DNA from 2 places in the Lactobacillus sp. UMNPBX15 genome. Region 1 is predicted to be linked to the other one. Evidence: riboswitches for the same ligand, from Rfam matches in the RefSeq annotation. Region 1 holds a riboswitch; the other holds the start of a gene.
What was found. A riboswitch is a leader RNA that binds a small molecule or an ion and turns the genes downstream of it on or off. The one in region 1 is predicted to bind FMN.
Positions count from the first base shown of each region.

Region 2: linked by a shared signal. The riboswitch ahead of ribD (bifunctional diaminohydroxyphosphoribosylaminopyrimidine deaminase/5-amino-6-(5-phosphoribosylamino)uracil reductase RibD) and the one ahead of CP366_RS06770 (ECF transporter S component) in region 1 are both predicted to bind FMN.

Region 1 covers NZ_PCYV01000024.1:2,319-21,937, reverse strand. Annotated here, with positions in the region: gene CP366_RS06825 (bifunctional UDP-sugar hydrolase/5'-nucleotidase) at 1-1,005, shown strand, start outside; gene CP366_RS06820 (DUF2929 family protein) at 1,067-1,285, opposite strand; gene CP366_RS06815 (DNA polymerase III subunit alpha) at 1,401-4,508, shown strand; gene pfkA (6-phosphofructokinase) at 4,676-5,638, shown strand; gene pyk (pyruvate kinase) at 5,672-7,441, shown strand; gene CP366_RS06800 (S1 RNA-binding domain-containing protein) at 7,568-8,461, shown strand; gene xerD (site-specific tyrosine recombinase XerD) at 8,448-9,353, shown strand; gene CP366_RS06790 (hypothetical protein) at 9,362-9,724, shown strand; gene CP366_RS06785 (ScpA family protein) at 9,711-10,451, shown strand; gene scpB (SMC-Scp complex subunit ScpB) at 10,441-11,031, shown strand; gene CP366_RS06775 (pseudouridine synthase) at 11,035-11,751, shown strand; FMN riboswitch at 11,780-11,892, shown strand; gene CP366_RS06770 (ECF transporter S component) at 11,969-12,658, shown strand; gene CP366_RS06765 (SAG1386/EF1546 family surface-associated protein) at 12,760-13,221, shown strand; gene cmk ((d)CMP kinase) at 13,273-13,944, shown strand; gene rpsA (30S ribosomal protein S1) at 14,017-15,225, shown strand; gene der (ribosome biogenesis GTPase Der) at 15,296-16,603, shown strand; gene CP366_RS06745 (HU family DNA-binding protein) at 16,762-17,037, shown strand; gene CP366_RS06740 (lipopolysaccharide assembly protein LapB) at 17,118-18,365, shown strand; gene cls (cardiolipin synthase) at 18,406-19,619, opposite strand, start outside.
Region 2 covers NZ_PCYV01000040.1:1,777-12,852, forward strand. Annotated here, with positions in the region: gene CP366_RS09105 (glycosyltransferase) at 81-1,388, shown strand; gene CP366_RS09110 (glycosyl hydrolase family 8) at 1,388-2,485, shown strand; partial or broken gene CP366_RS09115 (transposase) at 2,603-3,330, shown strand; partial or broken gene CP366_RS09125 (reverse transcriptase domain-containing protein) at 3,721-4,395, shown strand; gene ribH (6,7-dimethyl-8-ribityllumazine synthase) at 4,471-4,935, opposite strand; gene CP366_RS09135 (bifunctional 3,4-dihydroxy-2-butanone-4-phosphate synthase/GTP cyclohydrolase II) at 4,950-6,128, opposite strand; gene CP366_RS09140 (riboflavin synthase) at 6,130-6,726, opposite strand; gene ribD (bifunctional diaminohydroxyphosphoribosylaminopyrimidine deaminase/5-amino-6-(5-phosphoribosylamino)uracil reductase RibD) at 6,719-7,777, opposite strand; FMN riboswitch at 7,890-8,004, opposite strand; partial or broken gene CP366_RS09150 (ATP-binding cassette domain-containing protein) at 8,080-8,817, shown strand; partial or broken gene CP366_RS09155 (TMEM175 family protein) at 9,120-9,804, opposite strand; gene CP366_RS09160 (low temperature requirement protein A) at 9,966-10,427, shown strand; gene CP366_RS09165 (NUDIX hydrolase) at 10,414-11,037, shown strand.

The DNA of each region.
Region 1 (19,619 bases):
TTACGCCCTCAGGTTGATATTTTAGCTGTGATGTATCATGGTGGCTTTGAAAGTGATCCTGAAACTGGTAAGGTGACTGAACCTAATCGTGGTGAAAATGAAGGTTATCAGATTTTAACCAAAATTCCAGAAGTTGATGTCCTATTGACAGGTCACCAGCATCGGCGCTTAAATTTGGTTACACGCGATACTGCTATTGTTCAACCAGGTTATCGCGGTGAAGCTGTAGCTGAAGTGGTTCTTGATATTGATGATGATACTAAGAAAATCAAATCAATGTCCACTAAGTTGATTGACACTAAAGATTATGATCCTGATCCTGTAATTGTTGATATTGTATCTGACTTGGATAAAAGAACACAAAAATGGCTAGATCAACCAATTGCACATTTAGATAAACCTGCTCGAATTGAAAATGCAATGAAAGGCAGAATAGAAGGCGCGCCATTTATTAATTTAATCCAGCAAATGCAATTATGGTTTACTAAAGCTGATGTTTCGGCAACTGCAGTGATGAGTGAGACAGCTAAGGGATTTGATAAGACCATTACTATGAGAGATGTTTTGTTAAATTATCCGTATGCTAATCAGTTGTGTCGTGTGAAGCTGACTGGTAAAGAATTACGTCATATTATTGAGCACTCTGCTGGCTTTTTGAAGAAAGATGAAGCAGGAAACATTGGCTTTATTGATCGATGGATTAAGCCTAAGCCAATGTTGTATCATTTTGATGTCTTTTATCCAGTCGAATATGAAGCGGATTTATCCAGACCAGTAGGTGAACGGCTGACTAAACTAACTTTGCACGGTAAGCCAATCAAAGATGATCAGATTTATCATTTAGCAGTTAACAACTATCGTGCTATGGGTGGGGGATTTTATCCTGAATATAGTATGGACAAAATTGAAACCACTTTGGATAAGGACTATGTACAAATGTTTAGCGAATATTTGACTCATGGACCAGTCGAAGTAGATACAAAAAAGAATTATAAGTTTTACTAAACCAAACGAAAAAGACGTGAGAATAAAAACATCTCACGTCTTTTTTGAATAGATTGAATAATTATTTTAACTTACTGTATTTACTATTATCTTTGTGTGAACGAGCAGTAATAGTCGCAATAATTGCTGAGAAAAGAATACCAAAAATGATCCCAACGATTACACAATTTCTTAAATCTGTGCCGTTGAATGAAGCACTTCGGGTTAAAGGACCAGCAATAAAGCCTACAACTAACATGTAGATTACGCTCCATACAGTTGTGATGATATAACGACCCATAATGATTCCTTCTTTCGTGTAAGATTTTATCAAAAATGAAGCGCAAATTCAAACCTGATTGGTTCAATTTGGTATACTTAATTTAATGTTTGTAATGACGAAAGGTGGTTAATTTATGCAAGTAGCAGCACTTCAAAACATAAGCTCCTTTACGCTTTTAAGTAGTCCAACCAAGGTAAGTGATTTGATAAAAGACGCTAAAGAGAAGGGCTATCCTGTGGTTGGTTTAGCCGACGTGAACGTGACTTATGGTTTGGTCAATTTTTATGAGTTGGCTAAAAAGGCGGGAATTAAACCACTTCTTGGGATGCAACTGCGTTTAAATGGTTTGGTTGATAGCACCCAAAAATATGATTTGCTAGTTTTTGCCAAAACAAATAAGGGCTATCATAATTTATTGCGACTTTCTAGCGCGGTAAATTTGTTAACGGAAAATGGGCAAAACGATAAGGTCTTAACGCTGAATGAATTAACCAAATATTTAGATGATTTGTTGATTATCGTACCAGCTAATCTAAAAAGTGAATTAATGGCGCTGCATGATACAAATCAGGCATTAGGCAGTGATTATGTTCGCCAACTAAAGAAGTTAACGTCTGATCTTTATTTGGGTGTATATGCTTCAAAAGCAAGTATAGATTACATTGATTATGTCCGTGGATTAGCTAAGCAATTTGAATTATCTTTAGTTGCAGTGGAAGATAGTCAATATTTACGGCCACGTGAGCAATTTTTACAAAAAACTTTGCGTGCGATTGCTAAGGGAGATAAATTGCAAGATATATTGCCACTAGCTAAGCAAGCTGGTTCGCATTATTTAGATTCTGCACAAAATGTTTTAGAACGCTATCATCAATATGACTTGGATGATGCAATTAATAATACTTGGAAAATTGCTCAGAAATGTAATGCTGAAGTGATCTTTCAAAAACCGGTCTTACCTAAATATCATCAAGATAAGTTTCCGACTTCAGAAGAATATTTGCGTTATTTGGCTCAAACTGGTTTACAAGCGCGCTTTGGTCAAAAAAGTATTCCAGCCGAGTATCAGAAAAGATTAAATTATGAATTACGAGTCATCAATCAGATGGGGTTCGATGATTATTTTTTGATTGTATGGGATGTAATTAACTATTGTCACCGAGTAAAAATTACTACTGGTCCAGGACGTGGTTCAGCTTGTGGTTCACTGGTTTCATACTCTTTGCGTATCACTGAAGTTGATCCCATCCAATATAATTTACTCTTTGAGCGTTTTTTAAATCCGGCTCGTCATGAGATGCCTGATATTGATCTGGACATTCCTGATATTCAACGGAATACAGTAATTAAGTATATGTATCAAAAGTATGGCATGGATCATGCTGCTCAAATTTTGACTTTTGGTACAATGGCTGCTAAACAAGTATTAAGAGACGTTGGCCGGGTTTTTGGCTTAACAGGACCAGAAATCACTAAGTGGACTCACGCAATCCCGTACTCTAAAGATAAAATGGGATTAAAAAAAGCATATCAAGAGTCTAGAGAACTAAGATTATTGGTTGATGCAACGCCTGAGAATAAATTGTTATTTAAGACTGCTTTAGGACTTGAGGGATTGCCAAGGCATTATTCTATTCATGCGGCTGGATTGGTGATTAGTGATGATTCGATTGCTGGCATTTCGGGATTGCAGGCTGGTCCTTTCGGCATTCCTGTAACTCAGCAAACCAAAAAATATGTTGAATCATTAGGTTTGCTAAAGATCGACTTTTTGGGATTGCGCAATTTGACAGTTTTAGGCAATATTTTAGCTTTAGTGCGGCAGCAAGGTGTAAAGCTAGATCCTAATACAATTCCGTTAAATGATCCCAAAACAATGGAACTGTTTCAACAAGGTAAAACAGATGCAGTCTTCCAATTTGAATCTGGTGGGATTCGTGGTGTTTTGCGTAAATTGCATCCCGACAATTTTGAGGACCTAGTAGCGGTGAACGCTTTATACCGTCCAGGTCCAATGCAAAATATTGACGCATTTGTTGCAAGAAAAAATGGTACGGCTACTGTGCATTATCCTGATCCCAGTTTAAAGCAAATTTTACAATCAACTTATGGAATTTTGGTTTATCAGGAACAAGTCATGCAAACAGCTCAAATCCTGGCAGGATTTTCATTGGGTGAAGCCGATATTTTACGACGTGCGATGTCTAAAAAGAATCAGAATGTCATTGAGCAAGAACGTGGAAAATTTATTGCTGGTACGGTCAAAAAAGGTCATCCTAAAGAAGTAGGTGAGCGAGTTTATCATTATATAGAGCAATTTGCTAACTATGGTTTTAACCGTTCACACGCGGTGGCATATACCAAGATTGCCTTTTGGCTAGCTTATTTGAAGGTTCATTATCCTGCTGCATTTTACACAGCGATGCTCAATTCATCAACGTCTGCTAAAGCGCAAAGCTATTCGATGCAAGCTCAGGAAGCTGGAGTTCGTATTTTGCCGCCTGATATCAATCATAGCCAATTAGACTATACTTTACAAGATGGCAAGATTTTAGTTGGTTTAAAAGCAATTAAAGGATTACGTCTTGATTTTGCTAAGGAAATAGCTGCCAATACTAAACCGTATAAGTCTTTTAATGATTTTTTGCGTAGAATCGACGCTAAGTTCTTACAAGTAGACGCAATTGAAGCATTGATTATGGCTGGAGCATTTGACTCAATCGAAGATAATCGCAATGAGTTATTGCTTAACTGCAAAGATGTAATTGCTAATGTGCAATTAACGGGACAAAATATGTCTTTATCTGAGATTCTGGGGGATGCACCACTTAAGCCTGCTGAGCCACCGACTGCTGCCCAAAAAGCAGAAATGGAAGAGAAAGCTTTAGGCTTTACTACAACAACTACTCCTCTAATAGCTGTACAAAAATATGCACAAAAATTTAACGCTAGACCATTGAATCAATTTCAGTTAAATGATAGTGGTATTAGCGTGGGTAAATTAATGAAGTTAAAGCAAATTAGGACCAAAAATGGAAAAACAATGGCTTTTGCTAGTTTTGCTGATACATCTAGCGAACAAGAAATTATTATTTTTCCACCGGCTTATGAAAAATTTGGCTCTATTTTAAAAGAAGGAGATATTTATTTACTAGGAGTCAAGGTTCAAGGTGATCGATTTAACCAAAATAAAAAACAGTATTTCTTAACCAATTTGCGAAAAGTTAATTTTAAAGAATAAAGTTCAAATTACAAAGCTATCTTTGACGATGGATGTAAGTGCTAACAAACTTAAATACGGAAAGAAAGCATAAATTAGCCCAATTTTTGTGAGCTTTTTTGCCTAAAAAATGTTAATATTTATGTGATGTGAGAAATTACACAAAATAATCATGATGAGGTGAATTCATGAAACGGATTGGTATTTTAACTAGTGGCGGAGACGCCCCTGGTATGAATGCAGCAATTAGAGCTGTGACAAAGACTGCTATCCATCATGGGCTTGAAGTCTTTGGAATTCGTTATGGTTTCGCTGGTTTGGTTGCAGGTGACTTTGTTCCGCTTACCACGGAAAATGTTGACCACAAGATTAGTGAAGGCGGTACTTTCTTGTACAGTGCTCGTTTCCCTGAATTTGCACAAGAAGAAGTGCAACAAAAGGGTGTTGAGCAATTAAAGAAACATGGTATTGATGCGGTTATCGTAATTGGCGGTGACGGTTCATACCATGGTGCTTTAGCCTTGACTCGCCACGGCGTAAACTCAGTTGGTTTGCCAGGAACTATCGATAATGATATTCCTTATACTGACTACACGATCGGCTTTGATTCTGCTTGTCGTACTGCTATGGATGCTATCGATAAAATTCGTGATACTGCAAGCAGTCACCACCGCGTATTCGTTGTTAATGTAATGGGTCGTGAATGTGGTGATATCGCTATGCGTGTCGGTGTAGCAAGTGGAGCAGACGCAATTGTAATTCCTGAACGTTCATACGATGTTAAGGAAATTGCAGAAACTCTTACTCGTGGTTTTGCAGATGGCAAAGATCATGGTATCATTGTTTTAGCAGAAGGCGTTATGGCTGCTGATAAGTTTAAGGACGAACTCCTTAAATATGGTGACTTTGATGCTCGTGCTAATGTCCTTGCGCATATGCAACGTGGTGGCTCACCTACTGTTACAGATAGAGTTAATGCTACTAAGATGGGTAATTATGCTGTTAAGTTACTTCTCGATGGGAAGGGCGGTTTAGCTGTCGGCATGGAGAATGGTGAACTTAATACCCACGACATTCTTGATTTGTTTGACGGTAAACACCAAGGTGATTATGCGTTATTGGATGTAAATGAAGAAATGACTAAATATTAATTTAGTTGATTTTTGGAGAGGATTTTTTTAATAATGAAGAAAACTAAGATTGTTAGTACTTTAGGGCCAGCTTCAAACGATATTGAAACTATTACTGCTTTAGCTAAGGCTGGTGCAAACGTATTCCGTTTCAACTTCTCACACGGTGACCACCCAGAACACCTTGCTCGTATGAAGATGGTTCGTCAAGTGGAAAAGGATACTGGTTTACTTCTTGGTATCGACCTTGACACTAAGGGTGCTGAAATCAGAACCACTGAACAAGAAGGTGGTAAGTTCACTATTAATACTGGTGACATGATCCGTGTATCAATGGATGCCACTAAGAAGGGTAACAAGGACATGATCCACGTTACCTACGACGGTTTATACGATGATACTCACGTTGGTGGTCACGTATTAATCGATGATGGTTTGGTTGACCTTTTGATCAAGGAAAAGGACGACTCAAAGAGAGAACTTGTTTGTGAAGCTCAAAACACTGGTGTAATCGGTTCAAAGAAGGGTGTTAACGCTCCTGGTGTTGAAATTCGCCTTCCAGGTATTACTGAAAAGGATACTGATGACATTAAGTTTGGTTTGAACTATGGTATTAACTTCATTACTGCTTCATTTGCACGTAAGGCTCAAGATATCTTAGACATCCGTAAGCTTTGTGAAGAAGCAGGTGCAGACTACGTTAAGATCTTCCCAAAGATTGAATCTCAAGAAGGTATCGACAACGCAGACGAAATTTTGCAAGTTTCAGATGGTTTAATGGTTGCTCGTGGTGACATGGGTGTTGAAATTCCATTTATGGAAGTTCCATTTGTACAAAAGAGCCTAATCCGCAAGGCTAACGCACTTGGTAAGCCAGTTATTACTGCTACTCAAATGCTTGACTCAATGCAAGAAAACCCACGTCCAACTCGTGCCGAAGTTTCAGACGTTGCTAACGCTGTTCTTGATGGTACTGACGCAACTATGCTTTCAGGTGAATCAGCAAATGGTCTTTACCCAGTTAAGGCTGTTAAGGCTATGGCTGAAATTGACGAACGTACTGAAAAGCAAATGCTTAAGCGTAATACTTTAGCTCTTCAAAGATTCGAAGCCTACAAGGGTTCAAACGTAACTGAAGCTATCGGTGAATCAGTTGTACGTACTGCTCAAGAATTAGGTGTTAAGACTATCATTACTGCAACTAACTCAGGTTACACTGCACGTATGATTTCTAAGTACCGTCCAAATGCTGACATTATTGCTATGACCTTTGACGAAAAGATTCAACACTCATTGGGTATCGTTTGGGGTGTACAACCAGTATTGACTGAAAAGCCTAAGTCAACTGATGACATGTTTGAAATGGCTGCTAAGGTAGCTAAGGAAAAGGGTTACGTAAAGGATGGCGACCTTGTAATTATCGTTGCAGGTACTCCACTTGGTGACTCAGGTACAACTAACTTAATGAAGTTACAAATCATCGGTAACAAGTTAGTTCAAGGCTTAGGTGTTGGTAACGGTTCAGTTATCGGCAAGGCTGTTGTAGCTAACTCAGCTGAAGAAGCAAACAGCAAGGTTAAGGAAGGCGACATCTTAGTTGCTAAGACTACTGACCCAGACTACAACCCAGCTATCAAGAAGGCTTCAGGTTTAGTTGTTGAAGCTTCAGGTTTAACTTCACATGCCGCAGTTATCGGTTTATCATTAGGTATCCCAGTTGTTGTTGGTGCTACTGACGCTACTGACAAGATTTCTGATGGTTCAACTATTACTGTTGACGCTCGTCGTGGTGCTATCTACCAAGGCGAAATCTCAAACCTTTAATTTTAAGAATATAATTTAGATAGATTAGCTAATCAAAAAATAGCCAGCTTAAGTGCTGGCTATTTTATTTTGCATAAAAATCTCTTATACTTATATGTAAGAATATGTAAAGTAGGAGATTTTTAAATGCTTGGAACAGTTCGTAAAGGAAAAATTACTGACGAAAACGATAAAGCTTATTATGTTCAAATTGATGGACTGACTTATGAATTGAAGAAGATCGAGATTACGCAAGATGATATTCCTAAAATTGGAGATGAAGTCGAAGGTTTTATTTATGATAATAAAAGTCATGATCGAGAAATGACACAATTTTTGCCATTCGCGCAACCCGATCAATATGGTTGGGGAAAAGTAACCGAGGTACGTCCAGGCTTAGGCGTCTTTGTTGATGTAGGTCTACCTGATAAAGAGGTTGTTTTATCAATGGATGATCTTCCTAGAGAAAAAGAAAGATGGCCTCGACGTGATGATCGACTTTTAGTAAGATTAGAAACTGACGAAAAAGATCGTATTTGGGCTAAGCTAGCAGATGAAAATATTTTTGACCAATTAGCTGCTAACTTTCCACGTGGAATGAATAATGAAAATGTCTTTGCAACGGTTTATGCTACACGAGAGATAGGAGCATTTGTTTTAACTAGTGATTATTATCTTGGCTTTGTACATGAATCGCAGATGCCACGTCCTATGAGACTAGGTGAGCAATTCAAGGGTAGAGTAGTCGGTGTCAGTCAATATGGACGTTTGAATTTGAGTGCTTTGCCTCGTGCTTTTGAAGAAATTGATGATGATGCGCAAATGATTTTGATGAGTTTGCGGAGAAGAGAAACCAAGACTCTACCTTTCTATGACAAATCAGGTGCACAAGAAATTAAATCATACTTTGGTATTTCAAAATCAGCTTTTAAACGTGCGGTCGGTCATTTGCTCAAGGCTGGATTAATTGAAGAAGATAAAACAGCAGGTACGATTACTTTAATTAAGGATCCAGAAGAGAACGATAATGGAGAAGAATAATTTAAAAGATCAAATTGATGATTATTTACGCTACAGTCAAGTTGAACGAGGATTAAGTGATAATACAATTAATGCTTATCGTCAAGATTTAGAAGAATTTCGAACTTTTGTAGAAAATGAAGGTATGGCTTCATGGCCAACTGAAGCAAGCGATGTGGATGCGTTTTTAGCTCGGCAGCGTGATTTGAACAAAGCAACCAGCTCAATTAGTCGACTTATTTCTAGCATGCGTAAATTTTATCAATGGTTAGCTCGGCAAAATATTCAAAAGTTAAATCCAATGTTGGAAATCGATTTGCCTAAAAAAGAACGTCGTTTGCCGACAGCTCTCTCTCAAGCTGAAATGAATAGGCTACTTGAGCAGCCAAATACTAAACGAAAGTTAGGTATACGTGATCGTGCTATCTTGGAGACATTATATGCCACGGGAATGAGAGTAAGCGAATTAATTAATTTGGAGTTGCAGGATTTACATGACGATTTAGGCTTAGTTCGGGTTCTTGGTAAAGGCGAAAAAGAACGATTGATTCCAATTAGTCCTGTTGCTCTTGATTGGATAAAAAAATATGAAAATGAAGTTCGTGATCCGCTAATTTTACAAGTAGGGAAAAGCGATGAACATATTTTTTTAAATAATCGAGGAAAAAAGATTACACGACAGGCTATTTGGCAGATGATCAAAAAGTATTGTCAAATGGCGGCAATTACTAAAGATGTCACGCCACACACTTTACGTCATACGTTTGCAACACATTTGCTAGAAAACGGCGCAGATTTGCGAGTAGTGCAAGAAATATTAGGACATTCTGATATTAGCACGACACAGATCTATACCAATTTATCACAAAAGCAAATTTTAAATGTTTATCAGAAGACACATCCTCGTCTTTAGGTGATTAAATGCTAATACAATATAAAAAAGATTATGAGAAGATAGCAATGGGATTACTATCCTATTTACCTGATTTTAAAAATATCGAAAACTTAAAAGAAGAAATCACGCTTAATCAGGATGAAAATGACTTTATTTTGTATCTTTATCGTAATAGTCAAAATAATATGGTGGGCGTAATAGGAACCCAAGTATCTAATCAGTTTGTAATTATTAGATATTTGTCTTTAGCTCCTGGTTTTCGTGAGATTAGTTATGAACGGAAAATTGTTGATGAACTAAAGCACGAATATCCAGATAAACGAATAACTGCTGTACCAGAATATACAAATTTATTAAAAACGGTAGAAGAAGATAATGGACAAAAGTAACTTAACTTTAGAATTACCGAATTTTGAAGGACCACTTGATTTATTACTGCATTTGATCCAATCGCAAAAAATTGATATTTATGATATCCCAATTGCCCAAATAACTAGTCAATATTTAGAATACTTGCGCCAAATGCAAAGCTTAAATTTACAAATTGCAGGCGAGTATTTTGTCATGTCATCAACTTTATTGCGAATTAAATCACAGTATTTGTTGCCTCAAAACGATTTTGTAGATGATATTCAACCTGATGAAGATCCAAGAGACGAATTAGTGCAACAATTGGTACAATATTCTGTGTTTAAGAAAATATCTGCTTATTTTAAAGAACGTAATGAAGAAGTACCGATTACAGTTGCTAAAGAAGCTAGTGTATCAACCACTGCTAAAGTTCAACCGCTGCCTAAGGGTCAGATAACTGCACAAGAATTAGCGACGACTTTTACGATGGTCTTACATCGTTTGAAGTTGCAGCAACCAGATACCGCTTCAATTAGAGTAGCAGAAACGCCGATAAATGAGATGATGGACTTTTTGCATGGACAATTGAAACGAAAAAGGCAAGTTAGTTTCTTTGCTTGCGCGGACAAAATGCAGAATATCTCAGATGTTATTGGCTTATTTTTAGCGACACTAGAATTGTGTAAAAAACAATTAATTCAGATTACACAAGCACGTGAATTCGGTGATTTAAATTTAGAAAGAATTGATACGAATGGCAAGTAAACTAGCAAATTTAGAAGCTCTTTTGTATGTCGCAGGTGACAATGGGCTTGAGGAGCAAAATCTAATTGAACTACTTGAAGTTGATGGTGAAGAGCTAGGTCAGTTAGTCACTCGTTTGCAGCAAAAAATGAAGGCTGATCCAGACTCGGGGATGCAAATAATTCATATTGCAAATACTTATAAGATGACAACTAGTCAACAGACAGCTAAGATAATTGAAAAGTATTTTCAAAAAGATTTAACTAAGAATTTGAGTCAATCAGCACTTGAAATTCTCTCAATTATTGCTTATCGACAACCAATTACTAGAATAGAAATTGATGATATTCGTGGAGTAAATTCATCAGGAGCTTTACAGACATTGATTTGGCGAGGATTAATTAAACAAGACGGCAAAAAAGATGCTCCAGGTCATCCTAAGTTGTATGTTACAACTGATTATTTTTTACAATATTTTAATTATCAAAGTTTGGCTGATTTACCGTTAATCGAAGACTTTGAGGATACAACTGATGGTGAGGAGATTGACTTATTCGATTCAAAAGGTAGCGCAGACAAACATTTAGAAAAAGAGGGATAGAAAATGGCAGAACGATTACAAAAAGTAATTGCGGAAGCAGGAATCGCTTCAAGAAGAAAAGCTGAAAAAATGATTGTAGCCGGTCGAGTTAAAGTAGATGGGCATGTTGTTACTAAGCTAGGTACTAAAGTCGATACTTTTAGTAATATTACAGTCGATGATGAACCAATTGAGCGGGAAAGCCTACACACGTATTTGTTTTATAAGCCTCGCGGCGTTGTTTCGACTGCAGAAGACGATCGTGGTAGAAAAACTGTAGTTGATTATTTCGAAGATTTACCATATCGTTTGTATCCAGTAGGAAGATTAGATTATGATACGTCAGGTTTATTGCTAATGACTAACGATGGCAAATTAGCAAATTTATTGATGCACCCTAAAAATGAAGTGGCTAAGGTCTATGTAGCCAAGATTAAAGGGATTTTAACTCCTGATGAAATTAAAACCTTGACTCAAGGAGTAAAGTTGGATCATTTTAAGGCTGCGCCTGCCAAGGTCAAAGTATTGAAAACTGATCATAAGAAAGACACACAAATTGTCCAAATTACAATTCATGAGGGACATTATCATCAAGTTAAGCGAATGTTTAAAGCAGTAGGTCACTTAGTTGATAAGCTTGCTCGTGAAAAATATGCCTTTTTAACTCTGGATTCGCTTACATCAGGGCAATATCGGGAATTATCGAAGCATGAAGTTGACAAATTAATGCAATTGAACTAAATTATAACTGTAATTAAATATTCAAGGTTATTGTCTTCAGGGCAGGGTGAAAGTCCCGACCGGCGGTGAAAGTCCGCGACCCACGTCAGTGGTTGAATCGTTAGATACCGATAGTTAAAGTCTAGATGGAAGAAGACAGGCTAAAAAAACTTACTACACTTTTTAAGGTCTGTTGCTGAAGCAATAGACCTTTTGTTTTGGGAAAGGAAAGTAAGTTATGGATCAAGCTAAATTCAAGAATAGTAGTTTAACTAATGTGATTGCATATGCTTTAATTGGCTGTATTGCTTTTGTAGTTATGAAATTTGAATTTCCAATCATGCCTGGAGTTGCCTTCTTAAAGTTTGATTTTTCAGATGTCATTATTACAATTGGAATGTTTATTTTTGGCATTGTACCGGGAGTTATTATTGCTTTAATTCGAATGTTGCTTAGTTTAATTTTTAGTGGTTTTGCATTACCAAGTCTTGTTGGAAATCTAGCAGCATTCTTAGCTTCAATGTCATTTGCAGTTCCATTTTATTTATTAAGTAAAAATGTGAGTGCGGATAACCGCAAGACAATGATGGGCAGAGTTAAACCAATTTGTGGTTTGGTAATTGGGATTATCGCAATGGCAGCAGTGATGTCATTGGCTAATGCCTTCGTTTTGACTCCTATTTACGCAGTAACAGCGGTACCAAACTTGCCTGCTATTAATAGCTATAGTGCCTTGTTAAGCTTTACTGAGAAAGTTTACTTGGGTCAGTTATTGCATTTACCATCAATGTCAACCTACATTTTTAGTATTATCATGCCCTTTAACTTGTTAAAAGGATTAATTAACGCTGTGGCTGTTTACTTATTGTTTGAAGCTACCTTGAAAACAATTAAGCCATTCGTTCGTAAGAGATTTAATTTGAATTAAGTTATCATCCCATCAATTTTTTAAGTTGATGGGATTTTTCATATTCAAAGCATCCTAAAATATGCTAAAATTAATCCGTTAAGTGAATGGAGGAATTTTTGATGGATAAAAAGTCAACCGGGCCATATCAGCACTATGAACGACCTACTGAAAAGCGAAGCTCACAAGATAGTCAGCCTAGTGGATCAGCACGTTGGATAGCAGTTATTATAATTTTAGCGGTTATTTTAATTGCACTTATCCCAGTTGTTCATCGTTTGGCTTCAAGCCATTCAGAAAAAGCTGAAGAAGTTCAAACAGTTAAGAAGGTTTCTTCTAAATCATCCAAGTCTGTTAAGACTAAGAAAACCTCATCATCTTCTTTTAGCAAGAAAAAGTCTGAAAAGGCTAGTTCAAGCTCATCTAGTAGTTCTGCTACTCCTAAGACTTATTTAGTCCAAAGTGGAGATACTTTAAATGAAATTGCAGAAAAGAATGGCTTGACTGTTGATGAATTAGCCAGATTAAATAATCTTAAAGACTCTTCAAATATTGAAGCAGGTCAGACACTTAAGTTGAAATAATCTTTCAGAAAGGATAAAAGGGGTCGATGATAAGATCTCTTTTTTATTAGAATGCAAGTAGCAGTAGATGGTCCTGCATCAGCAGGTAAAAGTACAGTTGCTAAAATCATTGCAAGTAAATTATCCTTTGTCTATATAGACACAGGGGCAATGTATCGTGCATGTACAGTGATTGCTCGTAATCATAACTTAGATTATGGTGATGAAGCGGGTATCTTGAATGCCATTGATGAAGATGGAATTGAATTGAAATCTGAAAATGGTGAGCAAAAAGTATATGTAGCTGGAAAGGACGTTTCTAAAGAAATTAGAACGCCTGAAATTTCAGCTAATGTTTCGGAAGTATCCGCTTTGCCGAAAGTACGAGAAAAAATGGTAAGTCTGCAACGTGAAATGGCAGGCAAGACAAATGTCATTATGGATGGTCGCGATATTGGTACGACTGTTTTACCTAACGCTGAAGTTAAGATCTTTTTAGTTGCTTCAGCAAGATCACGTGCTGAACGTCGTTTATTAGATTTTAAAGAGCGTGGTATTAAATCTGACCAAACAGTTGATGAAATTGAAAAAGATATTGCAGCAAGAGATTATAAAGATTCTCACCGCAAAATTTCACCGCTAAAAAAGGCAGATGATGCAATTGAAATTGACACCACAAACATGTCGATTGACGAAGTTGTAGAGGCAATTTTAGCTCAAATCGAAAAAAAACAAAAAAATTAGAAAAAATAGCACAAAATAGTAGAAAAATATCTCGGTTTCCTATAAAATGGGACATGATATTGGGAGGTACATATGTCAGAAAACAGTAATCAATTTTTAGACGCATTAAAGCAAATGCAAGGAGTTGAGGTCGGAGATATTGTCGATGTCGAAGTATTAGACATTGAAGACGGCCAAATCGATGTTGGTGTTGAAAACGCTGGTGTTGAAGGTGTCATTACTCGTCGTGAATACACTTCAGACCGTAACGCAGACTTACGTGATTTAGTTAAGCCTGGTGACAAGTTTAAGGCCTTAGTATTAAGAAGAGCCGGTGGCGACAAGGAAAATGGTGAATTCTTCTTCTCAGTTACCCGCTTAAAGGAAAGAGAAGCCTACGACAAGTTACAAAAAGACTTCGAAGACGGAAATGCTGTCGAAGGTACTGTAACTTCATCAGTTCGTGGTGGTTTAATTGTTGATGTTGGTACACGTGGTTTCTTACCAGCTTCATTAATTTCAAACCGTTACGTTTCAGATCTTAAGCCTTACATTGGTAAGACTATGAAACTTAAGATTACCGAAATTGATCCTAACAAGAACCGCTTAATCCTTTCACACAAGGATTTAGTTGAAGAAGAACGTGAAGAAGCATTTGACAAGGTTGCATCACAATTAGTTGTTGGTGACGTTGTTGAAGGTAAGGTTTCACGTTTGACTAACTTCGGTGCATTCATCGATGTTGGTGGTGTTGACGGTTTAGTTCATATTTCAGAAATTTCTTACAAGCACGTTGACAAGCCAAGCGATGTTTTAAAGGTTGGTCAAGATGTTAAGGTTAAGGTCATTGGTATCGACAATGACAGACATCGTATTTCCCTGTCTATTAAGCAAACTGAACCTTCTCCATTTGAACAAGCTACAGCTGACTTAAACGAAGGCGATATTTTTGAAGGTGAAGTAAAGTCATTAACTAACTTTGGTGCTTTCGTTGAAGTTGCTGATGGTATTCAAGGTTTGGTACACGTTTCAGAAATCTCAAACAAGCATGTTGACAAGCCAAGCGATGTTTTAAAGGTTGGTCAAAGTGTTAAGGTTAAGGTTTTGAACATTGACCCAAGTGATAGAAGAATTTCACTTTCAATCAAGGCTGCTGACTCAAACGCTTCTTCAGAAAATCATAATTCTCGTCCACGTCGTTCACGTAACGAAAATTCAGTAAACAAGAAGTACATGAGTGATAACGACAACGGCTTTGCATTAGGTGACATCATTGGTGACCAATTAAAGGACCGTAAGTAGTCATTTTATAAAAAAGCCGACTTGAGTCGGCTTTTTTATTTATGTTTAGATTAGTAAAGGAGGGCGAGAAATGGTTTTACCAGTTGTTGCAATTGTTGGTCAACCCAATGTTGGTAAATCAACACTTTTCAATAGAATAATTAATCAACGTTTAGCTATTGTTGAGGACAAACCCGGTGTTACCCGAGATCGTAATTATGCTCAAGCCGAATGGATGGGGCATAAGTTTGATTTGATCGATACTGGTGGTATTACCTGGGAAGGTGGCAAGATCGAGGAAGAAATCAGAGCTCAAGCAGAAATTGCAATTGAAGAAGCAGATGTTATCGTGATGTTAACCAATGTGGTAAATCACGTGACAGATTTAGACGAAAGAATAGCTCATCTTCTTTACCGTACTAAAAAGCCAGTTATTTTAGCTGTAAATAAAGCTGATAATCCTGAACAGCGAAGCGATATTTATGATTTCTATAGTTTAGGATTGGGGGATCCGATTCCTGTTTCAAGTAGTCATGGTACTGGTATTGGTGATTTGCTTGATCAGATTGTTAATGATTTTCCTGACGATAAAGATACTGAAGCTGATGATGTTATTTCTTTTAGCGTGATTGGTCGACCAAATGTAGGTAAGTCTTCAATTGTTAACAAATTACTTGGTGAAGATCGGGTAATTGTTGCTAATGAAGAAGGAACAACTCGTGATGCTGTCGATACGCCGTTTACCCATGATGGTGTAAAATTTAAGGTCGTTGATACTGCCGGAATCAGAAGACGAGGCAAAGTGTATGAGAAGACAGAAAAGTACTCTGTAATGCGCGCTATGAGTGCTATTGAGCGCTCAGACGTGGTTTTACTTGTCCTCGATGCAAGTACAGGCATTAGAGAACAAGACAAGCATGTGGCTGGATATGCTCACGAGGCGGGTCGTGGAATCATCATTGTCGTTAACAAATGGGATTTGCCAAAAAAGAATAGTACAAGCGCTAAAGAATTTGAACGTGAAATTAGAGATGAATTTCAATATTTGGACTATGCTCCTATTCTTTTTGTTTCTGCCAAGACAGGTCAAAGATTAGATCAAATTCCTAATATGGTTAAAGAAGTCTATGATAATCAAAATCAAAGAATTCAATCTAGTGTCTTAAATGACTTGTTGCTTGAAGCAAGTAAGTTAGTTCCAACTCCAATGGTGAAGGGTAAGAGATTGCGTGTTTATTACATGACCCAAGTAAGTACGAATCCACCGACTTTTGTTGTATTTGTGAATGATCCAGAATTGATGCACTTCTCATATGAACGATTTTTGATTAATCAATTACGACAAAACTTTGATTTTACGGGTACACCAATCAAGATTTTACCACGTAAACGTAAATAAAAGATAAGCAAAATATCATAAAAACCTTGTTGTTATAAGGTTTTTGTGATATTTTTGTTTTTAGGGAACATGATTAGTTGTGATCATTTTTCCTTGTTTAGCTTAAACAAAGAAAAATTTTTTGAACATTAGGTTCAAATTCAGGAGGTGAATTATTCATGGCAAATAAGGCTGAATTAGTTTCAGAAGTTGCTTCAAAAACTAAGTTAACTAAGAAGCAAGTTGCAAATACTGTTGATGCTATCCTTGATTCAATTCAAGAAAACCTTGCTAAGGGTGAAAAGGTACAATTAATCGGTTTTGGTACTTTTGAAGTACGTCACCGTGCTGCTCGTAAGGGCCGTAACCCACAAACTGGTGATGAAATCGAAATCCCAGCTAGTGAAGTACCTGCATTTAAGCCAGGTAAAGCTCTTAAGGATGCCGTTAAGTAATAGCTTAACTAATGTGATAGGACGTTGGACTTTGTTCCGGCGTCTTTTTTTAGTACAATGGTAACTTGATTGGAGGTATTATGAGTTATTCTGAACAATTACTAGATGCAATTCAAAATCATGATTTTTCACAAAACAAACACCTTTTAAAAGAAGCTTTAGATAATGATGATCCCGAGGTCTTGTCATCTTTAGCAGAAAACCTAACTGGCTTAGGTTTTACAGATTTAGCAAAAGAAATATATCGAGCTTTAATAGCTAAATTTCCTAAAGAAGATTTATTTAAAGTTTACTTGGCAGAGATTATGTTAAATGATGGCGATGATGACGATGGTCTGTCGCTTTTATATAATGTCCCTGAGAGCTCTTCAGCTTATTTGGATAGTCTATTAGTACAAGCTGATTATTACCAAACTAACGGCTTAATAGAAACAGCTAAGGACAAATTAATACGAGCACTACAATTAGCTCCAGAAGAAGATGCTATTAAATTTGGTTTAGCAGAGATTGAATATTTAAGTGGTAATTATGAACAAGCACTTGAGTTATATCAAGATTTAATCAAACGTCAAAGTACTTTTAGTGAAGTAAATCTGTACCAAAGATTATTTGCGACTTTTGCCAAATTAGGTAATTATGAAGAAGCTGCCAAAGTTATTCGTGAACATGCAAATAGTATTTTAGATATTGATTCTAAGTATGAAGCAGGATTAGTTCTCTTATCTGTAGGTGATGATAAGCAGGCAATTAAGTTCTTAGATGAAGTGATTGAGCAAAGTCCTGACTATGTAAATGCGTATCCATTATTAGCACAAGCTTATGATCATCAGCATGACAATGAACAAGTATTGAGGACTGCTCAAGCAGGATTAGCGTACAATGAACTGGATGAAACACTTTATTCAATGGGAGCACGTGCAGCAGCTAATTTGAATGAATTGGATACAGCTCGTGACTTACTTGAAAAGGGGTTAAAAGTAGCGCCAGACAATAGTGATTTACGTATGCAGCTATCTAACCTATATGTTCATGAACACCAGGCTAAGGAGAATATTGCCTTATTTAGTAACTTAGATGAGGAAAGCGTGGAGCCACAGGCACATTGGAATATGGCATTATCATATGAGGATTTGGATGATATTCAGAAAGCACAGAGCGAATTTTTACTAGCTTATCCGGATTTCAAGGATAATCCAGACTTTTTGCGCCAAATGATAATCTTTTTCAATGTACAAAATAATGATGAAATAACAAAACAACTGCTAGAAAGATATCTTAAGTTAGCTCCAGAAGATGATGAAATGCAGGATCTTTATAATAATCTGTAAAAAAATACCACGAAGTTTTTGCTTCGTGGTTTTATTATTTCTAAAAAATAGGTGCCAACAGACGTGAAAAGTATTGTTTAAACTTAAGCCATTTAGATTGCTGATTAAAGTATTCATTAGTTAGAAGACTGCAACTAGCTAGGTCCTTTTCAAAAATTTGTTTAAGTTCTTGAGTTAATTGAAGATTGTAATTAAAAGCGTTAACCTCGAAGTTTAAGGTATAACTTCTGAAGTCTTGATTGGCTGAACCAACAGATGAGATATTGGAGCCAGAAACCATTGTTTTGGCATGGATGAAGCCATCATTATATTTGTAAATTTTAACGCCATGAGCAACTAAATATTTTGCATAATATTCGGTAGCTCGGTAAACAAAGGGATGATCTGGCATGCAAGGGATCATGATGCGTACATCAACACCGCTATTAGCAGCAATAATTAATGCTTCTAAAATGGATTCTTCAGGAATTAAATAGGGTGTTTGAATATAGATATAGTTTTTAGCCCCAGCAATGATGCCCTCATATCCTCGGCGAATGCCATAATGTTGGTTATCGGGACCTGAAGAAACGATTTGCATTGCTACGTTATCATCGTTGTCAAGATCTTTACGTTCGACAGTAAAAGCATGTAATTCGCTTAGATCAAATTTAGGTAATGCAGTTCGTCTGATAGAAGTATTCCAATCCATGGTAAAGCGTGTTTCCATTAGGATAGGTGATTGCCCAACAACACGTAAATGTGTATCGCGCCAATGACCAAATTTTTTAGATTGATTAACGTACTGATCACCGATGTTAAAGCCACCAATATAGCCAATATGATGGTCGATTACGATTAATTTGCGGTGTAAATGATAATTTAGTCGTGGTGTAGTAAACCAATGCTTTTTAGAAGTAGAAATGAAAGGCTGTGCTTCGCCACCAAGCTCTCTTAAATGATTAAAAAAAGCAGGTTTAGTACCACGTGAGCCAGAGACATCATAAATAACTCTGACTTTTACTCCTTTAGCAGAAGCCTCTTCTAAGGCCCGTAAGACACGCTTTCCTAGATTATCATTATAAAAAGTGTAGAACTCTAAACTAATCGATGTTTTAGCTTGCTTAAGATCAGCAATTATTTGGTCAAACAACTCGGGTCCACTGGTGAAAACCTTAACTTTATTGGCAAAAGTTAAAATAGCATCATCGTTGTTTAAATTCAGCTCTGATAACATGCGGGCACGTGGTTTGCGCTCTTTTTCGGGTAAAAGAT
Region 2 (11,076 bases), on a different contig from region 1:
TTTAGTGATTTTTTTCTGTGCTTATAAAATTTATGGCAATATCGAACAGGCATTAATGAAGAGTCAGAAAGGAGAATTGGATGACTGAAGGCTTTCAGATATTGACTTTGATTTCAATTTGGTTATCGATTCTATTTTCATTAATTACGCTTTGGGGAGGGGTGCTTTTCTGGTTAAAACACAGTAAAGAAATTGCTAAAATTACACCACTTGAGTATTATCCTACCGTTTCTATTGTTGTACCGGCTCATAATGAAGAAGCTGTTATTCAAAAGACCAGTAGAGCAATTTTGAATTTGAATTACCCCGCAGATAAAGTCGAAATTTTGATTTTTGCTGATAATTGCACTGATCGAACAGCGGAATTGGCTGAAGCCATTGGCAATCGGACTGAATATCAGAAACGACAGTTTAAAGTGATCAGAAGAACTGGTGAAGGTGGTAAATCAGGAGTTTTGAACGATGCGCTTAAGATGATCCACGGCGACTACTTATGCGTTTATGATGCCGATGCGATGCCTGAAGAAAATGCCTTGTATTTCTTGATCAAAAAGGTATTGGAAGATCCAGAACGTTATGTGGCTAGCTTTGGACGGAATAAGACGCGGAATGCAAAGCAAAACTTTTTGACTAGCTGTATAAACTTGGAAATTGTGGTAACGCATCGAATTCAGCACTGCGGAGTTTGGCAATTATTCAAAATTGGGCGCATTCCGGGCACTAACTTTGTGATTAAGACGGCTTTTTTAAAAGAGTTAGGTGGTTTTCGTTCTGGTGCTTTAACTGAAGATACTGATTTGTCATTTACGATTTTGGGCACTGGTAAATTAATTGCCCTAGCACATAATTCTGAAGCCTTTCAACAAGAACCAGAGAAGCTAAAGGACTATTATTATCAACGCTTGCGGTGGGCTAAAGGTAATTACGAAGTAGTAATTAACAATTTTCGGCATTTATTTGACCATAGTAATTGGCGGGTCAAACTTGAAACTTTTTATATGTCCAGTATCTTTTTCTGGTTTAATGCAGCAGTAGTCTTATCAGATATCTTTTTCATTGTTAATCTGATTTTTGCAGTAATAAAAATTTGGGTACCAACAGTTGAGATGCCATTTACTTTTACTGCTGGGAATCTATTGCTCAGTCAAGTATTACTTTTTAATTGGTTGTTGATGATTCTACTCTATGTACTCCAAATCAGTGTGGCTGCCAGTACACAATTTGGTCAGGTTACAACTAGACAACTTTGGCTTGCTGTGGCATCATATTTTACATACTCACAGCTGTTTATCATTATATCGATTAATGCGGTTTGGTCAGCAATTGCTGACAGACTTTTCCATCGCGAAGCAACGAAGTGGGTAAAAACAAAGAGGTTTACAGATTGATGTTAAAAAACAAAAACAGGATTACCCCAATTTTGATCTTACTGACTATTGGGCTTTTTATCGCGATCATGTTTTATGTTCGTGGTAGTAATAACCGCACCTTGCACCGTAATTTGTACCGTCAATGGAAAGAAGATTATGTGGTTGAAGAAAGTGATGGAAAAACTTGGATAAAAGCTGCACCACGCACAAGCTTGTCTGAAGGTCAAGGCTATGGCATGTTGATCGCTGCTATAGCTGGTGAAAAGGGTTGGGCTAAAAAAGAGGATTTTCAACGGTTATATCGGTTTTACCTGGCTAATCGATTGACTATCAATGACCAACAAACTGAATTAATGTCATGGAAGCAAGTAGATAAAAAAGTTTATTCTACTAGTGCAACTGATGGCGATTTATACATTGCAGAAAGTTTGATTAAAGCGGGAAAACTCTGGAACGAACCCAAGTACTTGCAGCAGGCTAAGCTATTATTAGCTGATATCTTACGTTATGATTATAATTCGACTACTCAGACGCTGACTGTTGGTGATTGGGCTAATAAGAAATCGAAGTATTATTACTTAATGCGAACCTCTGACGTGTTACCGACGTACTTTGATGATTTTTATCAGTTGACTGGTAATTCTCAATGGTTAACGATCAAGAAGGTAATGCTGACAAAACTATATCAATTGAGCAAGCAACATTCTTCTGGCTTAGTTCCAGATTTTGCTTGGATTAGTAAAAAAGGTGTTAGACCAGCTAAAGCTAATGAAGTAGCTGGAAAAAACGATGGTGATTATTCTGGCAATGCTTGTCGCGTACCATTATTTTTAGCTACTAGCAAAGATGCACGAGCAAAAAAAATTGTTACTAAAATGTTACGCTTTTTCAGCAAGCAAAAACAAGTGACTGCTGGCTATCAATTGAATGGTAAAGCGTTAAACAATTATCCTTCACCGAGTATTAGTGCTCCGATCTTTTTTGCAGTGCAACAATTAAAGAAACCGGAATTTGATAATTTATTTGTTTCACAACAGTATGTTTTTACTAATCGTTTGACTGATACGAATTATTACGATGCAGCATTAATTACATTGGTCGCTATGATGGAATAGTTTTTTATTAGGAAAGATTTCCCGGATTTAAAATTGAAGTGCAACACTAATTGTTAAACAAAAAGGCCATGAAGACCTAAACTTGAAGTGACGAAAAATCAAGAAAGGAAGATCTTCATGACTAATTCAAATTCTAGCATTTCTAAGCACTATCATCAATTAACCAGCGTACAACGTGGACAAATTCAAGCAATGCTGGATTCCGGCATAACTTCCCGTACTGTTATCGCTCAAGAAGTTGGCTGCCATAAGTCGACAATCAGTCGCGAAATCAAACGCGGAAGCGTCCTGCAAAGAGACAGCAGCTATTTATTGTATGAGCACTATTACGCTGATACTGCACAGATTTATTATGAGAAGCGTCGCAAAAACTGCTATCAGCGCAATCCATTGAAGCATTATGCTGTCTTTTTGAGAATGCTCTCCAGACGCTTTAAAGCTAAATTTGATGCCACCAGCATCGATGAGTTCGTTGGTGAATTCAAAAGGACTATGCCAGGCTACCCTTGTCCCAGCACACCAACCGTCTATCGCTATATTGATCAGGGCTTGCTGGACATAAGCAATATTGATCTGCCTATGAAGCTCAAAAGACGCAGGAACAAGCGTCATCACAGCCATGGCGGTCACGCTTTGCACAAGAATCAGCCTGCTTTAATGACTTTAACTGAAAGAACCACACGCTTTGAAGTAGTTATCAAGATTCCTGACTATCGGGCAAGCACATGAAAGACAAGTCAAAAGCTTATGTTCAACAGGCAACCAATGCCATTAACCACAAATATCGCCGAATCCTCCAATATCAGACAGCAGAAGAACTCTTCAAGCAATATATTTCTTCATAGCCTAACTGTTGCACTTAATTTGACAATTCAGGGAAGAATTAATTATCATATTTCCCGCAAAAAAGTTGTTGTGCAAAATTATCCTATCAAAGAAACGGGAGCTACCTACTTGCTAAAGCCATATGAGCTACTAGTAGAAAAAACTTATAATTAGACCTTTGAGTCACCAAGCGTATTAGTGCTTCGGTGGCTTTTTGCTTGTGTGTCGGGCATGACATTTCATCTAATCCAATGAAAGTTTGGATCACGGGTAGTTGTCGCCAAGTGTAGTGAACCACAAGCCGATAGCGGTGACGCTATGAGTGAAAGAAGTGGCTAGCAAGTTTTCCGAGCCTACGTACAGAAATCTGGTCAGGCCAAATGGTGGATAAGACTGCAAGACAAGTCGAAGTCCAACAGGCAATAGCTCAAGTACTAATGAGGATCTATGATCCTCACTTTAGCGAGCATAGCTATGGCTTTAGACCAAATCGCAGTGCGCATGATGCCATTGAACAAGTATTGGAATATCTTGATGATGGATATCAATGGGTAATTGATTTAGATATTGAGAAATATTTTGACACGGTCAATCATGATAAATTAATTTCAATAATTAGAGAACGAGTAAATGACAAAACCACCCTCCATTTGATTCGGTCATTCTTAAAATTCGGTATCATGGAAGATGGTTTGGTTAAGCCCAATAAGATTGGCGTGCCTCAAGGCGGACCGCTTTCGCCAATCCTGTCCAAGCTTTATAACAAGATTAGAGAGCTTCTTTGTCGCAGGAAAGCAGCTGCTCAACCTCTATCGTTAGTCTTTACTAAGGTAAATCAAGTGGTCAGAGGTTGGATTAACTACTTTAAAATTGGCGGTATGAAATACTTTCTATTTAAATTCAGTCAATGGCTGCGCCATAAGATACGGGTAGTAATCATTAAACAATGGAAACTGCCAAGAAGAATATACACTAATTTAATGCGGATTAACAAGGCATTAAAGTGCAATTTTAGCGACGAAGATATTCATAAAGTAGCTAATACGCGATTAGGTTGGTATAAACGCAGTACCGGACATGTCGTTACAAACGTAGCGCCGGATACGGAACCGTACGTTCGGTGCAATGAGAGGGGCGAGAATTAATCTCCCTCTACTCTATTACTTTATTTGTTTATTTAGCGAAATCATTTCTAATAGACTCTGAGCAGTAGAGGAACCTTCATTGCCAGCTTTTAAGCCGGATCGTTGCAAGGCTTGATCAATATTCTCAGTGGTTAAAATACCAAAAGTTATTGGGACTTCTGCTTTAAGATTCATCTGCATAATTGCGTTTGTAACATTCTGAATAATCATGCTGTAATGATCAGTCTCACCTTTAATGACAGCGCCTAAAGTCATAATACCATCGTAGTTATTTGAATTGAGAAGCTTATTAGCAGTAAAACCAATTTCAAAAGCACCTGGGACCCAATAGATATCGATCTGATCTTCAAGTACTCCAAATTGTTTTAAGCTAGCAATAGCACCATCAACTAAATGATGGGTAACAATTTCGTTAAACTTAGATGCGACGATTGCGATATGATAATTATTGTTTTTAAAATTTCCTTCGTAAATATTCATTTCTATGTTCCTTACTATAATGCTCCTAATAAATGATGGAATTTATCTCGTTTGGTTTCTAAATAGTCATGATTTACCTCATTAGCAGGAATCTCCAGGGGAATTCTTTTTTCAATAGTAATACCGTTATTTTCTAATTGATCAATTTTATCAGGATTATTAGTAAGCAAATTGATATGACTAATACCTAGATCTTTTAAAATCTTGGCAGCAATAATATAATTTCGTTCATCTGGCTTAAAACCTAAAATTTCATTTGCTTCATAAGTGTCATAACCTTGGTCCTGTAAACCATAAGCTTTTAATTTGTTAATTAATCCAATTCCGCGTCCTTCTTGTCGTAAATAAAGAATTATGCCACTACCATTTTTATTAATTTGCTTCATGGCAGTATGTAATTGATCACCGCAATCGCAGCGCATTGAGCCAAACGTATCACCAGTGAGGCATTCTGAATGAAGACGTACTAAAACTGGCTTTTTAGGATCAATCTTTCCTTTAATAATAGCTAAGTTTTCATTGGCGAAAGCCTTAATTTTGAAATTGCCATATTTAGTAGGAAGGTTTACAAATTCTGAGCGCTTACTCACTGGACTATTAATATATTCTTGTAATTCCGCAATTGTCAAGAATGGTAAGTGATATTCTTTAGCAATTTCTTTCAGTTGGGGACGACGAGCCATATGGCCATCAGCTTTCATAACTTCACAAATATATGCAACTTCTGGTTCGCCAGCAAGATGAGCTAAGGCAATAGAAGCTTCTGTGTGACCATTACGATTCTTGATTTGATCATCTTTAGCGACTAATGGAAAACAGTGACCTGGTCTAAAGAAGTCTTCTGGCTTGGAAGTAGGATCAGCAATTGCCTTGATAGTTGCCGCACGATCATAAGCAGAAATACCAGTAGTGGTGGTTTTGTAATCAACACTGATTGTAAAAGCTGTACCGTATGGATCAGTATTATTTTGTTCCATTTGGTAGAAATTTAAACGTTGGGCAATTGTTTTGCTTACAGGGGTGCAAAGTAAGCCACGAGCATGTTTGGTCATAAAGTTAACATTTTCAGGAGTAACTTTAGACCCTAAGCCGATCATATCACCTTCAGATTCACGATCTTCATCATCAGCAACAATCACTAAACCACCATTTTTCATCCATTGAATTGCATTTTGAATTTTTCTAACATCCATTTTAATTTCTCTTTTCTAAATTTTTTGCAACATATTTTCCGATAATGTCGGTTTCCAAATTTACTTCATCATTTATCTGTAAGTTGGCTAAATTGGTTTCGTCTTGAGTATGTGGAATTAGACCTACCGAAAAACTGTTATCTTTAACATCCATCACTGTTAATGAAACGCCATTTAAAGCAATACTACCCTGAGGTACGATCTGTGTTGATAATCGGGCAGGAAACTTAAACCAAATTTCAATTGCATTTTCATTCTGTGCTATTTTAGTAACTGTTGCCAAATCATCGATATGTCCCGTAACAAGATGACCTTCTAAACGTTGACCGACTTCTAATGAACGCTCAACGTTAAGTTGATCACCGTTATGCAAATTCTTAAAAACAGTTTTCTTATAAGTCTGAGGCATCATGGTTACAACAAAACTAGTTTCAGTAAAACTTTCAACCGTCAAACAAGTCCCATTAATTGCAATTGAATCACCGACCGTTAGCTCATTAGTAAAGTCTGCAGGGCACGAAACGGTTAGCTTAATTGTTTGCTTGTGTTTATCAATTTCTTTAATATGAGCATCCCCGCGAACTAGACCACTAAACATGTTTTAATTCACCTGCAATTCGTTCATTGTTGCCAAAGGCTGTTTTTTTAACATTTGTCAAAGGAACAGTTTCGTTTGGTACTAAACCTGTTACGCCTTCATCTCCAAGAAAGATCGGCGCCGTATATTTAATTACTTCATTAACAAAAATTTCATTCATAATTGCTTTTTCCAAAGTAGGGCCACCTTCTACATAAAATGACTGGATTTCTTTTGTACTCAAATAATCAAATACTTCTTGGATCTTGTTTGTTGCTAAATGAATAATTTTGATTTTAGAATTAGTAAAGTTGTTTTTAGACATTTGCTTATTTTGAGTGAAAATCCAAGTGGGATTTGTATCACTTAATAAGCGAAGTCGTAAATGATTTAACAGCCGTCCGCGACGATCAATGATAATACGGATTGGCGGATAGTCACTTTTGACATTAGTTCTTAAAATAGGGTCATCAATGATAGCAGTCGAAGAACCAATCATAATTGCTTGATAATCAGCACGTTCAGAATGAACTTGCTGATACACTGCTTGATTAGTGATTGGAGTTCGCTGGCCGCGCATTGCAACTTTATTATCTAAACTAGTTGCTTCTTTGACTGTGATCCAGGGAAACCCATATTGGTAAAAATAGCTGTAGAACTTATTAAGTTTACTTGCGTCATCAGCTAAAACACCAGTAGTTACTTGAATCCCATTCTTTTGTAGTTGGGCAATTCCTTTTCCAGTAACCAGTTTGTGTGGATCGATTTGTCCAACTACAACACGTTTAATCCCACTTTTGATAATTAAATCTGAGCAGGGAGGCTGTTTACCATAATGGTTGCATGGCTCAAGGGTGACATAGAGAGTTGAATTAAATAATTGTTCTGGGGTTAATTTTGAAATGGCATCGCGTTCTGCATGATTTTGTCCATAATGGTGATGATAGCCAGTAGCTAAGACTTGACCGTTTTTAACAATTACGGCACCAACCATAGGATTTTTCCATGTTTGATAGCGACCTTTTTTAGCTTCTTCTAAAGCTAAATTCATATAAAAATTATCTTTTTCCATTAAAATCACTTCCTCGTAGAGCAAAAAAGAACCTCGAGTATTCTCGAGGTTCAGTAATAATATTCAAAGTCAAATAATCAAAGTAAATGCAAATAAGCGTTACTTATTGGTTATCATTCTTCTATCATCTAGACTATACTATCGGTACCGATTATCGGATTCCACCGCTTTCGCGGGTTGCGGACTTCACCGCCGGTCAGGAATTTCACCTTGCCTCGAAGAACATTTATTTAATTCAACTTTATCGTAAAACTGAACTAGCTAAATGTCAATAATTAATTTAAGCGGTTACAAACAAAAACAGATTAAATAAGGGAGCGATCGGACATCAAGCTGCAAAGATGATGAAGAAGTCGATTAATGCACGCAATCGCATGGATAAAAAGATTGCAGAAAAAGAAGGAATGCTAAAGAATATTGAAAAAGTTCCTACTCTGACTATGAATTTTCAGGCAGATTATCATCGTGAGATTTTGCAACTTAATGATCTTAGCTTGCAACTAAAAAATAGTAGAGAATTATTTAAAAACTTGACTTTGTCTCTGAATAATCATGAGATTATTGCTGTTGAAGGTAAAAATGGTTCTGGAAAGTCAACATTGATTAAGTATTTACTGGGTATCTCTCAAAATCTAATTGCCAAAGGTAATTATGAGCTAATTGAAAGTTTGAAAATCTCTTATTTACCACAAGAATTTGTAATGTATAGCGGATCATTAAAAGACTTTGCTAAAAAATATCATTTGTCTTATGAAGCTTTGTTGAGCAATCTTAAGAAAATGGGATTTGCGCGTGCTGATTTTACAACTAGAATTGAAAAAATGAGTATGGGACAACAGAAACGAGTAGCTTTGGCTAAGTCATTGACAGAACCTGCTAATTTATATTTATGGGATGAGCCAGCAAATTATTTAGATGTATTCAATCAAGATCAATTAATTAAGCTTCTTAAGAGTGTGAAGCCAACGATGTTACTAATTGAGCATGATCCTTACTTCATTACATCGGTAGCTGATCAGCAGATTAAATTAACAAATTAACTAGGTATTTCTATAAAATAATCTTATTAGGAAAAGTAAAATTGTAAGATATATTGGTTGGAAAGTCCGATTATCATAGGCATAATAAGCTATAGAGGTGATAAACATGAAAAATGAATTTTGTCACGATGAAATGAAATGTCAGAAAAATTGTCCTTGTGCAGATAAGGATGGCATTTGCCACTGCAAAATGGTAAATAGTAAAGAATGTGTTTGCAAGAGTCATTGTAAGGAACAAGAAAAGTAACAAAAGAGCGCCAGTAGATTTAGTTTAAGTTTACTGGCGCTCTTTTAAATAAAAATCACATAATTTTGTTGCGTTTAACTGGAAAAAGAAATGAAATAACTGGAACTATTAGATAAAGAATCATTGCTAGTTTTGCATTGAATAATGACAGAATGATCAATATTACATTTAAAAATAAAGTAACCGTCATTTTTCTAATAAAGGAGCGGCTAATAATAATTCGCATGATTTGGGAATAGCGCGCAGTATTTTTAGCACCAAAATATTGAATTAGATATTCTAAGATTTTGGCAATTAAAAAAACAATTCCAAAGTTAGCTACAGCGAAAGAAGAATTTTCAGCCATAATCCATTTAGTCATGACTGGCAGAAGTGATAAATCAGCTAGAAAAAAGAAGTCTAGAATGGCAATCGCTTTTGAAGGTTTGAAAATATAGTATGAAAAAGATAAATGTAGATCATACCAGAAATCTGCCACAATAAAAAAAGTGATTAAAAAGACAGCAATGTTGCTAATGAATTGCTGATAATGAATTTCATGCAGAGCAGGTTGAATTTCTAAAACAATAATTGTAATAATAATGGCCATCACTCCATCGTTAAAGGCTTGTAGATGTTCACGTAGGCTTTCAGGTTCTTTCTTTTGGGGACTCAGCTAATTCTTTTTTGACATTTTTTAATTTATCTTTTTCTTGGTCTGAGAACTGATTAAAATTGTGTTTTCTGGGATTTCGTGGCATAGTTATTCCTCCGATTAAATTAATGTGATAATCAATAATTACTTTAGCATAATTTTTTACAATCAAGCTAAAAATTGATTCTTACAAATTAATATCATAATTTGCTTTTTGGACAAATATAAAGCATGATAGACAGTAATCAAATATTAGGGGGGATTAGTTTGAAAAAAATAATAGCTAAGCCTGTTGGAATGTTTGAATTATTCTATGATTTAGTTTTCGTATACGCAATTTCTCGAATTACTGCAATGATTCATCATCCTGTTAATGGCAGTATTCCTTTAGTTACTTTTCTTCAATTTTTATTGGTTGTAATTGTAGTAATGCAAATTTGGCTTTATCAAGTTATCTATTTTAACCGATATAGCAAAAATCAATTTTTAGATATTGGCGGTTTAGTTTTAAATATGTTTGTAGCAGTTTATCTGGCTAACAATATTAATACTGAATGTCGATTTAGTATTCGTAATCTGTTAACATTGCTACTAATTTTTGCACTAGGAGTAAGTTACTTATGGGTTGTGATAAAATCTAAAATAGGTATTTCAATCTGCCTATTAATTTGGAATTTGTTATTTTTCTTAGAATTTTATATTAAAGGCAATAAAAATGAATTCAGATGATCAATTTATCAAGTGGGCGACAGATTTACAAAGTTTAGCTCAAGCAGGATTGCATTATGGTCATGATGTATTTGATCGTGAACGCTATGAAGAAATCCGTAAAATTGCAGGCGAAATGATGGCAGCTAAGACGGGTCTGCCTAAAGAACAAATTAAAACACTCTTTTTGGGTGATGAGGGCTATCAAACACCTAAGATTGATACGCGAGCAGCAATTTTTAAGGATAATAAAATTTTGCTTGTCCGTGAAAAAATGACTCAGGAATGGTCATTGCCAGGCGGCTGGAATGATTATGACCAAACTACAGCACAAAATTGTGTTAAAGAGGCATATGAAGAAGCAGGTAGAGTAGTTAGACCCGTCAAAATTATTGCAGTTCAAGATCGTAATCATCATAATAAACCAATTTTGGCCACCAACATTACGAAGGTATTTTACTTATGCAAAGAAATTAGTGGTGAATTTAAGCCGAACGATGAAACTGATGCTTGTGATTATTTTGCATTAGATAATTTACCGAAGCTTTCACTTGGGCGAAATACTGAGGAACAAATTACCATGTGTTTTGCGGCAAATAATGATCCTAATTGGCAGACTCAATTTGAATAGAAAATTTGGAAAATAAATAAAAAAGTTGTTGACAACGAT